2 regions of the Streptomyces sp. NPDC103540 genome follow, and region 1 is predicted to be linked to the other one. Evidence: riboswitches for the same ligand, from Rfam matches in the RefSeq annotation. Region 1 holds a riboswitch; the other holds the start of a gene.
The links. A riboswitch is a leader RNA that binds a small molecule or an ion and turns the genes downstream of it on or off. The one in region 1 is predicted to bind ZMP and ZTP.
Positions count from the first base shown of each region.

Region 2: it holds a riboswitch for ZMP and ZTP, as region 1 does, so the genes downstream of both, ACZ6ZI_RS27335 (serine hydroxymethyltransferase) here and ACZ6ZI_RS16015 (bifunctional 5,10-methylenetetrahydrofolate dehydrogenase/5,10-methenyltetrahydrofolate cyclohydrolase) in region 1, are expected to answer to the same signal.

Region 1 is NZ_JBVJMA010000006.1:33,388-38,727, forward strand. It holds gene ACZ6ZI_RS16000 (amino acid permease) at 1-1,166, shown strand, start outside; gene ACZ6ZI_RS16005 (RNA polymerase sigma factor) at 1,249-2,838, opposite strand; gene ACZ6ZI_RS16010 (methyltransferase domain-containing protein) at 3,077-3,838, opposite strand; ZMP/ZTP riboswitch at 3,896-3,990, shown strand; gene ACZ6ZI_RS16015 (bifunctional 5,10-methylenetetrahydrofolate dehydrogenase/5,10-methenyltetrahydrofolate cyclohydrolase) at 4,090-4,935, shown strand; gene ACZ6ZI_RS16020 (NADH:flavin oxidoreductase/NADH oxidase family protein) at 5,241-5,340, shown strand, end outside.
Region 2 is NZ_JBVJMA010000012.1:65,092-70,431, reverse strand. It holds gene ACZ6ZI_RS27350 (glutathionylspermidine synthase family protein) at 1-905, shown strand, start outside; gene ACZ6ZI_RS27345 (hypothetical protein) at 895-1,461, opposite strand; gene rocD (ornithine--oxo-acid transaminase) at 1,615-2,820, opposite strand; ZMP/ZTP riboswitch at 2,929-3,019, shown strand; gene ACZ6ZI_RS27335 (serine hydroxymethyltransferase) at 3,055-4,326, shown strand; gene trpS (tryptophan--tRNA ligase) at 4,519-5,340, shown strand, end outside.

The DNA of each region.
Region 1 (5,340 bases):
TCGCCCTGGCCCTGGTCTTCGGCCGGCTCGCCGAACGCCACCCGCGCACCGGTGGCCCGTACGTCTACGTCCGGGCGGCCTTCGGCGACTTCGCGGGCTTCCTCGCCGCCTACAGCTACTGGATCACCGCCTGGGTCTCGAACGCGGCCCTCGCCGTGGCGGCCGTCGGCTACCTCGGCGTGCTGTTCCCGGCGATCGGCGACCACAAGTGGGCCATGTGCCTGGCGGCACTGGCCGTGCAGTGGCTGCCCGCCCTCGCCAACCTGGCCGGCACCCGCTACGTGGGCGCCGTGCAGCTCGTCGCGACCGTCCTGAAGCTGCTCCCGCTGCTGCTGGTGGCCTTCGGCGGCCTGTTCTTCTTCGACCCGGACAACCTCGGCCCCTTCCGGGCGGGCGACCAGAGCGCCGTCGGGGCCGTCTCCGCCTCCGCCGCGATCCTGCTGTTCAGCTACCTGGGCGTGGAGTCCGCCGCCGTCAGCGCCGGCGAGGTCCGCGACCCGGCGCGCAACGTCGGCCGCGCCACCATCCTGGGCACGGCGGGCGCCGCCTGCGTGTACCTCCTCGGCACCCTGTCGGTCTTCGGCCTGGTCGCCCACGACGACCTGGTCTCCTCCGAGGCGCCCTTCACCGACGCCGTCAACGCGATGTTCGGCGGCACCTGGGGCGGCACCCTCGTCGCCTGCGCCGCGGTGATCTCGATGCTCGGCGCCCTCAACGGCTGGACCCTGCTCAGCGCGCAGACCCCGTACGCCGCCGCCCGTGACGGGCTCTTCCCGAAGGTCTTCGCCACGAAGAGGCGCGGGGTGCCCGTCGTCGGCGTCGTCGTCACCGTGGTCCTGGCCTCCTGCCTGACCGTGTACAACTACACGGCCGGCTCCGAGGGGGTCTTCGAGGTCCTCGTCCTGGTCACCACCTTCACGGCGACCGTGCCCTACCTGCTCTCCACCGCCGCCCAGCTCTACTTCCTGGCGTCCGGCCAAGGCGAGCGGGTGCACCGCGGGCGGCTGGTCCGCGACGCCACCCTGGCCTGCCTGGCCTTCGGCTTCTCGATGTGGCTGGTCGCCGGATCCGGCTACGCGGCCGTCTACCAGGGCGTCCTGTTCCTCTTCGCGGGCGTCCTCGTCTACGCCCTGATGTCGGCCCGCAGGCACCGCGCCGCCGCCTGACGGGCGCGTCGCCCCCGCCCCGCACACGCGGAAGCCCGCGCCGATCGGCGCGGGCTTCCTTGTGTCCGTGACGAGGGGACGATCAGTCGAGGTAGTCGCGCAGCACCTGCGAACGCGACGGGTGGCGCAGCTTCGACATGGTCTTGGACTCGATCTGGCGGATGCGCTCACGGGTGACCCCGTACACGCGACCGATCTCGTCCAGCGTCTTCGGCTGGCCGTCGTTGAGGCCGTAGCGCATGGAGACCACGCCCGCCTCGCGCTCGGAGAGCGTCCCCAGGATCGACTGGAGCTGCTCCTGGAGGAAGGTGAAGGACACCGCGTCCGCCGGGACGACGGCCTCGGAGTCCTCGATGAGGTCACCGAACTCGCTGTCGCCCTCCTCACCCAGGGGGGTGTGCAGGGAGATCGGCTCGCGCCCGTACTTCTGGACCTCGATGACCTTCTCCGGGGTCATGTCGAGCTCCTTGCCCAGCTCCTCCGGAGTGGGCTCCCGGCCGAGGTCCTGGAGCATCTGGCGCTGGACACGGGCCAGCTTGTTGATGATCTCGACCATGTGGACGGGGATGCGGATGGTGCGGGACTGGTCGGCCATGGCGCGCGTGATCGCCTGCCGGATCCACCAGGTCGCGTACGTGGAGAACTTGAAGCCCTTGGTGTAGTCGAACTTCTCCACGGCGCGGATCAGACCGACGTTGCCCTCCTGGATCAGGTCCAGGAAGAGCATGCCGCGGCCGGTGTAGCGCTTGGCCAGCGAGACCACGAGGCGGAGGTTGGCCTCCAGCAGGTGGTTCTTGGCGCGGCGGCCGTCCTCGACGAGGATCTCCAGCTCGCGCTTGAACGCGGGCTTGTGGTCCTCCTCCTCTTCGAGCTTGTACTCGGAGAAGAGACCCGCCTCGATGCGCTTGGCGAGCTCCACCTCCTGCTCGGCGTTGAGGAGCGGCACCTTGCCGATCAGCTTCAGGTAGTCCTTGACGGGGTCGGCGGTGGCGCCGGCGACCATGACCGTCTGCGCCGGAGCGTCGTCCTCGTCGTCGTCGGACAGGACGAAGCCCTGGCCACCGGCCTTGGGCGCCTCCTCCTCGGCCTCCTCGGCGAGGTCCTCGACGGCCCATTCCTCGCCCTCGACGGCCGGGTTCTCGGCGTCGTCGGCGTCCTTGGCACCGGCCTTCTTCGTGGCGGCGGTCTTCTTGGTGGCCGTGGCCTTCTTGGCGGCGGTCTTCTTGACCACGCGCTTCTTGGGCTCGGCGGCGGCCTCGACCGTCGTCTCGTCCCCGGCGGTGGTCGACGTGGCGGATATCGCCGCGGCGGCGGCCGCGGGGGCCGTGCTCGCCGCGGAGGCCTTGCGCGCGCCGATGGGGCGCGGCGCGGCGGCCGCCTTCTTGGTCACGGTGCGGGCGGGGGCGGCGGCTGCCTTGCGGGGCTTCTTGGCAGGAGCCTTGGTGGCGGGAGCGGCGCTGACGTGGAGGGCGACACCCTCCTCGTCCAGGACCTGGTTCAGGCTGCGCAGGACCCGCTTCCACTGGTCCACCGGGATGCGGCCGGCCTCGAAGGCCTGGCGCACGTCGTCACCGTTGATGTGACCCTGCTCGCGGCCGCGCTCGACGAGCGCGACGAGGGCCTCCGATTCGGCGATCTCCGGAGGGAACGTACGGGACGGGCTGAGCGACACAAGGAGCCTCTCGTTGCGAACAGATAGGAAGTGGGCGGGACATCATCGCGCGAACTCGGGAAACAGACCCGAGGGGGGTCTGTATTCCGGGCCGCGCGAGGACACCTGTCGGTTCATCGCACGCCCGAGTCGATTCGTTACGCGCTGAATTGAGTGACCTGCGCCACGCTGTGGCCGCGCAACCGGATCCGGCGTGGATCCGTCGGCTCCGGAGCCGCACGTTCCGCCGTGGTCCCCGTCACTCGGCCTTGCGGGCCTCGATCAGGAAACGGGCGGTGTGCGCGACGAACGGGCCTTCGCGCTCGATCCGTTCGTGGAGCTCGCGCAGCCGGTCCCGGTACTGCCCGACCGTGAAGCCGGGCACCATCCAGATCACCTTCCGTAGAAAGTAGATCACGGCTCCGATGTCGTGGAACTCGGTCCGCAACCGCTCGGAGCGCAACTCGACCACCTCCAGTCCCGCCTTCGTGGCATCGGCGACGGCGTCGTCGGGGTGCCGGCCGCGGCGGACCTCCTCGGGCTGCGGCCCCAGGAAGTACTCCACCAGTTCGAAGACGCTCGCCGGACCCACCTGCTGCGACAGGTAGGTGCCGCCCGGGGTCAGCACCCGGGCGATCTCGTCCCACCAGATGGTCACCGGGTGCCGGCTGGCGACGAGCTCGAAGGCCCCGTCGCCGAAGGGCAGCGGCGGCTCGTCCGCGTCGGCGACCACCACCGCGCCCAGCGGGTGCAGCAGGCGGGTCGCCTTCTCGATGTTGGGCGGCCAGGACTCGGTGGCCGCCATCAGCGGCGGCAGGGGGCCCGCTCCCGCGAGCACCTCGCCTCCGCCGGTCTGGATGTCCAGGGCCGAGCGGACGCCGGCCAGACGCTCGCCCAGCAGCCGCTGGTAGCCCCAGGAGGGCCTCTGTTCGGTGGCCCTGCCGTCGAGCCAGGAGAAGTCCCAGCCGTCGACGGAGACGGATTCGGCCTCGGCGACAAGATGGTCGAAAGTACGCGTCATGTATCGATCGTCCCAGGTCGGGCGCCGGTCATCCACCGGATAAGTCGACTACAGTGGGCGGCGGGCCGTGACTGGCGTTCGGGTGGATCACCACCGGGGAGCGGCCCGGCGTGCCTGACGTACGCCGACTGCCGCGCGCCTGGGCGAACCGCGATCCGCAGCGACGTTCAGGAGACCCCGTGACGACTGCCCAGACTGCCCAGCCCGCCACCACGGCCACCGCCGCCGCCCCGACCTCCGGCGCACGGCTCATGGACGGCACCGCCCTCGCCCGCCGCATCTCGGAGCGGACCGCCGCCGTCGCCGCGAAGATCACCGAGCGCACCGGCGCCGCGCCCTGTCTCGCCACCGTCCTGGTCGGCGAGGACCCCGCCTCCGTCACGTACGTGCGCATGAAGCAGAACCGTTGCGCCAAGGCCGGGATCACCTCCCGCCACGTGGAGCTGCCCGCCTCGACCACCACCGAGGAGCTCGTCGCCACGATCACCGCCCTCTCCGAGGACCCGGAGATCAGCGGCATCCTGCTCCAGCACCCCGTCCCGCACCACATCGACGAGCGCGCCGCCTTCGAGGCCATCGCCCCGGGCAAGGACGTCGACGGCGTGACCATGCACTCCTTCGCCGCCATGGGCTTCGGGCTGCCGGGCTTCGTCTCCTGCACCCCCGGCGGCATCATGCGCCTGCTGGAGGCCTACGACGTGGACCTCACCGGCAAGCACGCCGTCGTGGTCGGCCGCAGCGCCATCCTCGGCAAGCCGGCCGGCATGCTCCTGCTGGAGCGCAACGCCACGGTCACCTACTGTCACTCCCGCACGCGGGACCTGTCCTCGATCGTGCGCCAGGCCGACGTGCTGGTCGCCGCCGTCGGCAAGGCGGAGTTCATCCGGGGCGAGGACATCAAGCCGGGCGCCGTCGTGCTCGACGCCGGTTACAACGAGGGCAACGTCGGCGACGTGCACTTCGAGTCCGCTGCCGCCCGCGCCTCGCTCATCACCCCGGTGCCCGGCGGCGTCGGTCCCATGACCATCGCGGTGCTGCTGGAGCAGACCGTCCGGGCGGCCGCCGAGCAGGCCGGTCTGGACCTCGCGGAGCTCTGAGCCCGCGCACATCGCCCCGTACGCCGTACGCCGTACGCCCGTACGCCCGTACGCCTTGCACGTCGAACGCCCCGGACCCTTCGGTCCGGGGCGTTCGGGCTGTCCGGGCCCCGCGCCGGGGCCCGGGGTGCCGTCCGGTCTCCGGATTGCGGACCCCGTGCACCGCTGTGCGAACCCCGCGCAAACGGGCGCCGGGGCCCGTCCGTTGGATCGCGCAGGTGCCTGACGGACCGTCGCGGATGGCGGGTATCTTGTGCCCCGGGCTGCCGCAGCGCCCATGCCGCACGCTTTTGGGGGGATTTGTGATGGACCTGTTCACGCCACTCGACCTACCCGGTGGTAGCACCCTCCCGAACCGCCTCGCCAAGGCGGCCATGGAAGAGAGCCTCGCCGCCCAGCCCGGCC
Region 2 (5,340 bases), on a different contig from region 1:
AACAGCCCTCCCTCTACGGCCGGTTCGACCTGCGCTACGACGGCTCCGGCAGCCCGGCCAAGATGCTGGAGTACAACGCCGACACGCCCACCTCCCTCGTGGAGGCGGCGAGCCCGCAGTGGTTCTGGATGGAGGAGCGCTTCCCCGGCGCCGACCAGTGGAACTCGCTGCACGAGCGGCTCGTCGAGGCCTGGCGCCGACAGGCCGAGCTGCTGCCGACCGGCCCGCTGCACTTCGCGCACTCCGAGACCGACGAGCTCGGCGAGGACCTGATGACGGTCGCCTACCTCCAGGAGACCGCCGAACAGGCCGGGCTGGACACGCACGCCCTGTCCGTGGAGACCATCGGCTGGGACCGCCTCTCGGGCCGGTTCGTCGACGAGAAGCTCCGCTTCATCCGCAGCTGCTTCAAGCTCTACCCCTGGGAATGGCTGGCCACCGACGAGTTCGGCCCCCAGGTGCTCGACACCTACGACCACGGCGGCGGCTCCGGCTCCACCGTCTGGATCGAGCCGCTGTGGAAGATGCTGCTCTCCAACAAGGCGCTGCTGGCGATCCTGTGGGAGCTCTTCCCGGACCACCCGAACCTGCTGCCCGCCTACCTCGACGGCCCGCGCGAGCTGGCCGAGGAGGGCGGGCCGGGCTACGTGGCCAAGCCGCTGCTGGGCCGCGAGGGCGCCGGCGTCACCCTCCACCCGGCCGGCGGGGACGGGGAGCCCTTCGTCCCGGTCGAGGGGGAGGCGTACGTCTTCCAGGCCCTCGCCCCGCTGCCCGACTTCGACGGCAACCGCGTGGTGCTCGGCGCCTGGGTGGTCGAGGACGAGGCGGCGGGCCTGGGGATCCGCGAATCGGCCGGCCCGGTCACGGACGAGTACGCCCGCTTCCTGCCGCACGTCATCCTGTAGGGGAGCTCTTGCAGCGCATGTCGAAGGCGGACTGCGCGGCGGCCGTCCAGCCCTTGCGGTACATGTCGGTGTGCGTCTGGCCCGTGTCCGGCTGCGGCGGCTTGTCGCAGTCGGCGACGGCGGCCTTGATGCCGGCCCGGTAGCCGTCCCGGTAGCCCTGGCGGTAGTCCCGCTGGGTGCCGGGGGTGGTCGTGCCGGTGCCGGTACCGGTGTCGGCGCCGACGACCTTGCAGTTGACGAAGGTGAAGTTCTGGTCCTCGTTGACGGCGAGGACGGTGTAGTCGACGTTCTTCTGGAACCGCTGGAGCCGGAAGTTGCCGTTCGCGTCCACGTTCAGCCGCTCCGTGGACTCGCCGTCGTTGAGGTTGCGGGGGGCCGAGAAACCCTCGCCGGTGATGACCACGGACATCCCGTTCGCGGCCGGGGTGACCGTACAGCTGGCGGCGGGGACCGCCGCCGGCGCCGCCGCCGCGGTACCCGCGACGGCGCCGGCGCCGAGTGCGACGCAGGACGCCAGGACGCCGCAGGCCAGGGCGTGCCGAGCACGTGCGTACATGAGGGTGCTCCCATCGGGAGGGGAGGGCCCCGCCGGCGCGCGGCGCGGACGGCGCCCGGGGGCGCGCGGGAAGGCGCCCGCCTCTTCCATCCTCGCCCCGCCCTCCCGGGGCGGCGACCGGGCCGGGACCCGGCACGCCGCCTCCGGCGCGCTCTAGGAGGAGAGCACCGAGCGCAGCTGCTCCAGGCCCCAGTCCAGGTCCTCCTTGCCGATCACCAGCGGCGGCGCGATGCGGATCGTCGAGCCGTGGGTGTCCTTCACCAGCACCCCGAGCTCCATCAGCTTCTCCGAGATCTCCCGGCCCGTGCCGTGCGCCGGGTCGATGTCCACGCCCGCCCACAGGCCGCGGCCCCGTACGGCGGTCACCGCGCCGCCGCCGACCATCAGGTTCAGTTCCCGGTGCAGGTGGTCGCCGAGCTCGGCGGCGCGCTGCTGGAACTCGCCCGTGCGCAGCATCGCGATCACCTCCAGGGCGACGGCGCAGGCCAGCGGGTTCCCGCCGAAGGTCGACCCGTGCTCGCCGGGTCGGAACACCCCGAGCACGTCCCGGTCGGCGACGACCGCGGAGACGGGGACCACCCCGCCGCCGAGCGCCTTGCCCAGGATGTACACGTCGGGGACGACGCCCTCGTGCTCGCAGGCGAAGGTCCTCCCGGTGCGGCCCAGGCCCGACTGGATCTCGTCGGCCATGAACAACACGTTCCGCTCGCGCGTCAGTTCCCGTACGCCCGCCAGGTATCCGGCGGGCGGCACGAGCACCCCGGCCTCGCCCTGGATCGGCTCCAGCAGCACGGCCACGGTGTTCTCGGTGACGGCGTGGGAGAGCGCGGTGAGGTCTCCGTAGGGGACGATCTCGAAGCCGGGGGTGTAGGGCCCGAAGTGGTCGCGCGCGTCGTGGTCGGTGGAGAAGGACACGATCGTCGTGGTCCGACCGTGGAAGTTGTCGGCGGCCACCACGATCTTGGCGTGGCCGTCCGGGACGCCCTTGACCTCGTAGCCCCACTTGCGGGCGGTCTTGACGGCCGTCTCCACCGCCTCCGCGCCCGTGTTCATGGGCAGCACCGCCTCCTTGCCGCACAGCGCGGCGAGTTCGGCACAGAAGTCGGCGAACCGGTCGTGGTGGAAGGCGCGCGAGGTGAGGGTGACCCGTTCCAGCTGGTCGCGGGCCGCGTCGATCAGTCGGCGGTTGCCGTGGCCGAAGTTGAGCGCCGAGTACCCGGCGAGCATGTCGAGGTAGCGACGTCCCTCCACGTCGGTCATCCACGCGCCCTCGGCCGAGGCGACGACGATCGGCAGGGGATGGTAGTTGTGCGCGCTGTGCGCGTCGGCGGAGCGGATGGCATCAGCAGTTCTCGACACGGGGTCTCCGATCGTCCGTCTGGCCGGTGACGTGGGTGGCGTCCTTTCTATCGTCGCTCGGATCGCGGACGGAGAAACCTTCCCGTCGGCGCGCCCGCTAAGGTGTGCGGTACGCACGGCGACTGGCGTACGGAGAACCAACTCCGGGGGAGTCGTGCGCGCACGACCGCACACAGGGCCGCTCGCCTGGGCCTCGCGGGGACGAGAGACGACATCGACCCCGGAGGAACCGCCATGAGCGCGAACCACCGTCACCCCGCCCTGACCGCCACCGATCCCGAACTGGCGTCCTTCGTCGCGGCGGAGGAGACCCTCCAGGCGCGGACGCTGCGCCTGATCCCCAGCGAGAACTACGTGTCCGCCGCCGTCCTGGAGGCCTCCGGCACGGTCCTGCAGAACAAGTACAGCGAGGGCTACCCGGGCCGGCGCTACTACGAGGGCCAGCAGAACATCGACCGCGTCGAGTCCCTCGCCATCGAGCGGGCCAAGGGCCTGTTCGGCGTGGACCACGCGAACGTCCAGCCGTACTCCGGCTCCCCGGCCAACCTGGCCGTCTACCTGGCCTTCGCGAAGCCCGGCGACACCGTGATGGGCATGGCCCTGCCGATGGGCGGGCACCTCACGCACGGCTGGGGCGTCTCGGCGACGGGCTCCTGGTTCCGCGGGGTCCAGTACGGCGTGCGGGCCGACAACGGCCTGATCGACTACGACGCGGTGCGCGAGCAGGCCCTCGCCGAGAAGCCGAAGATCATCTTCTGTGGCGGTACGGCGCTGCCCCGCACCATCGACTTCGCCGCCTTCGCCTCGATCGCGCGGGAGGCGGGCTCGATCCTGGTCGCGGACATCGCCCACATCGCCGGCCTGGTGGCGGGCGGCGCGCACCCGTCCCCGGCCGGGCACGTCGACGTCATCTCCACCACCACCCACAAGACCCTGCGCGGCCCGCGCGGAGCCATGCTGATGTGCCGCGAGGAGCACGCGAAGGCCATCGACAAGGCGGTCTTCCCCGGCCTCCAGGGCGGCCCGCACAACCAGACGACGGCCGGCATCGCCGTCGCCCTCCACGAGGCGGCCCAGCCCTCCTTCACCGCGTACGCCCACGCGGTCGTCGCCAACGCGAAGGCGCTCGCGGCGGCCCTGCTGGAGCGCGGTTTCGACCTCGTCTCGGGCGGCACCGACAACCACCTGATCCTGATGGACCTCACCTCGCGCGGGGTCCCCGGCAAGATCGCGGCGAAGGCCCTGGACCGGGCCGGGATCGTCGTCAACTACAACACCGTGCCCTTCGACCCGCGCAAGCCCTTCGACCCGTCCGGGATCCGCATCGGCACCCCGTCGCTGACCTCGCGCGGCCTGACGACGGAGCACATGCCGGCCGTCGCCGACTGGATCTCCCGCGCCGTCGACGCGGCCGCGAAGGGCGACGAGCCGGCCCTGGCCGTCGTCCGCGCGGAGGTCACGGACCTGATGGCCGCGCACCCGGCCCCGGGCCTGCCGCTCGCCTGACGGGCGCGCCGGGGCGGTATCTGTCGCCCGGCCGGGGCAAGATCCGGCCGGGCCGCTACCGTCCGGTACGTGGGCAACGGCCCGACGCGGGGCGGGGGCGGGTGTGACCCCCGCCTCACCCCTCGCGGGGACGGGGCGGTTTCAGGCCGGCGCGGGGCCGGAGTCAGCCCCCGCACCTGAGACAATGGGGCCATGGCTTCTGATCGTCCTCGCGCGCTCTCCGGCATCCAGCCCACCTCCGGTTCGTTCCACCTCGGGAACTACCTCGGGGCCATCCGCCAGTACGTCGCCCTCCAGGAGACGCACGACGCGTTCTACATGGTGGTCGACCTGCACGCGATCACCATGCCGCAGGACCCGGCGGCCCTGCGGGCCAACACCCGGCTGTCCGCCGCGCAGCTCCTCGCCGCCGGCCTGGACCCCGAGCGCTGCACCCTGTTCATCCAGAGCCACGTGCCCGAGCACGCGCAGCTCGGCTGGGTCATGAACTGCATCACCGGTTTCGGCGAGGCGAGCCGGATGACGCAGTTCAAGGACAAGTCCGCCAAGCAGGGCGCCAACAACGCCACCGTCGGCCTGTTCACGTACCCGATCCTCCAGGTCGCCGACATCCTCCTCTACCAGGCGAACGCCGTCCCGGTCGGCGAGGACCAGCGCCAGCACATCGAGCTGACCCGCGACCTCGCGGAGCGCTTCAACCAGCGGTTCGGCGAGACCTTCACCCTGCCCGCCGCGCACATCGTCAAGGAGGTCGCGAAGATCTACGACCTCCAGGACCCGGCGATCAAGATGTCGAAGTCCGCGTCCTCCCCCAAGGGCCTGATCAACCTCCTCGACGAGCCCAAGGTCACCGAGAAGAAGATCAAGAGCGCGGTCACCGACACCGAGGCCGAGATCCGCTTCGACGCGGCGGCCAAGCCCGGCGTCAGCAACCTGCTCACGATCTACTCCACCCTCACGGGCGAGTCGATCCCGGAGCTGGAGGCCGCGTACGAGGGCAAGGGCTACGGCGCG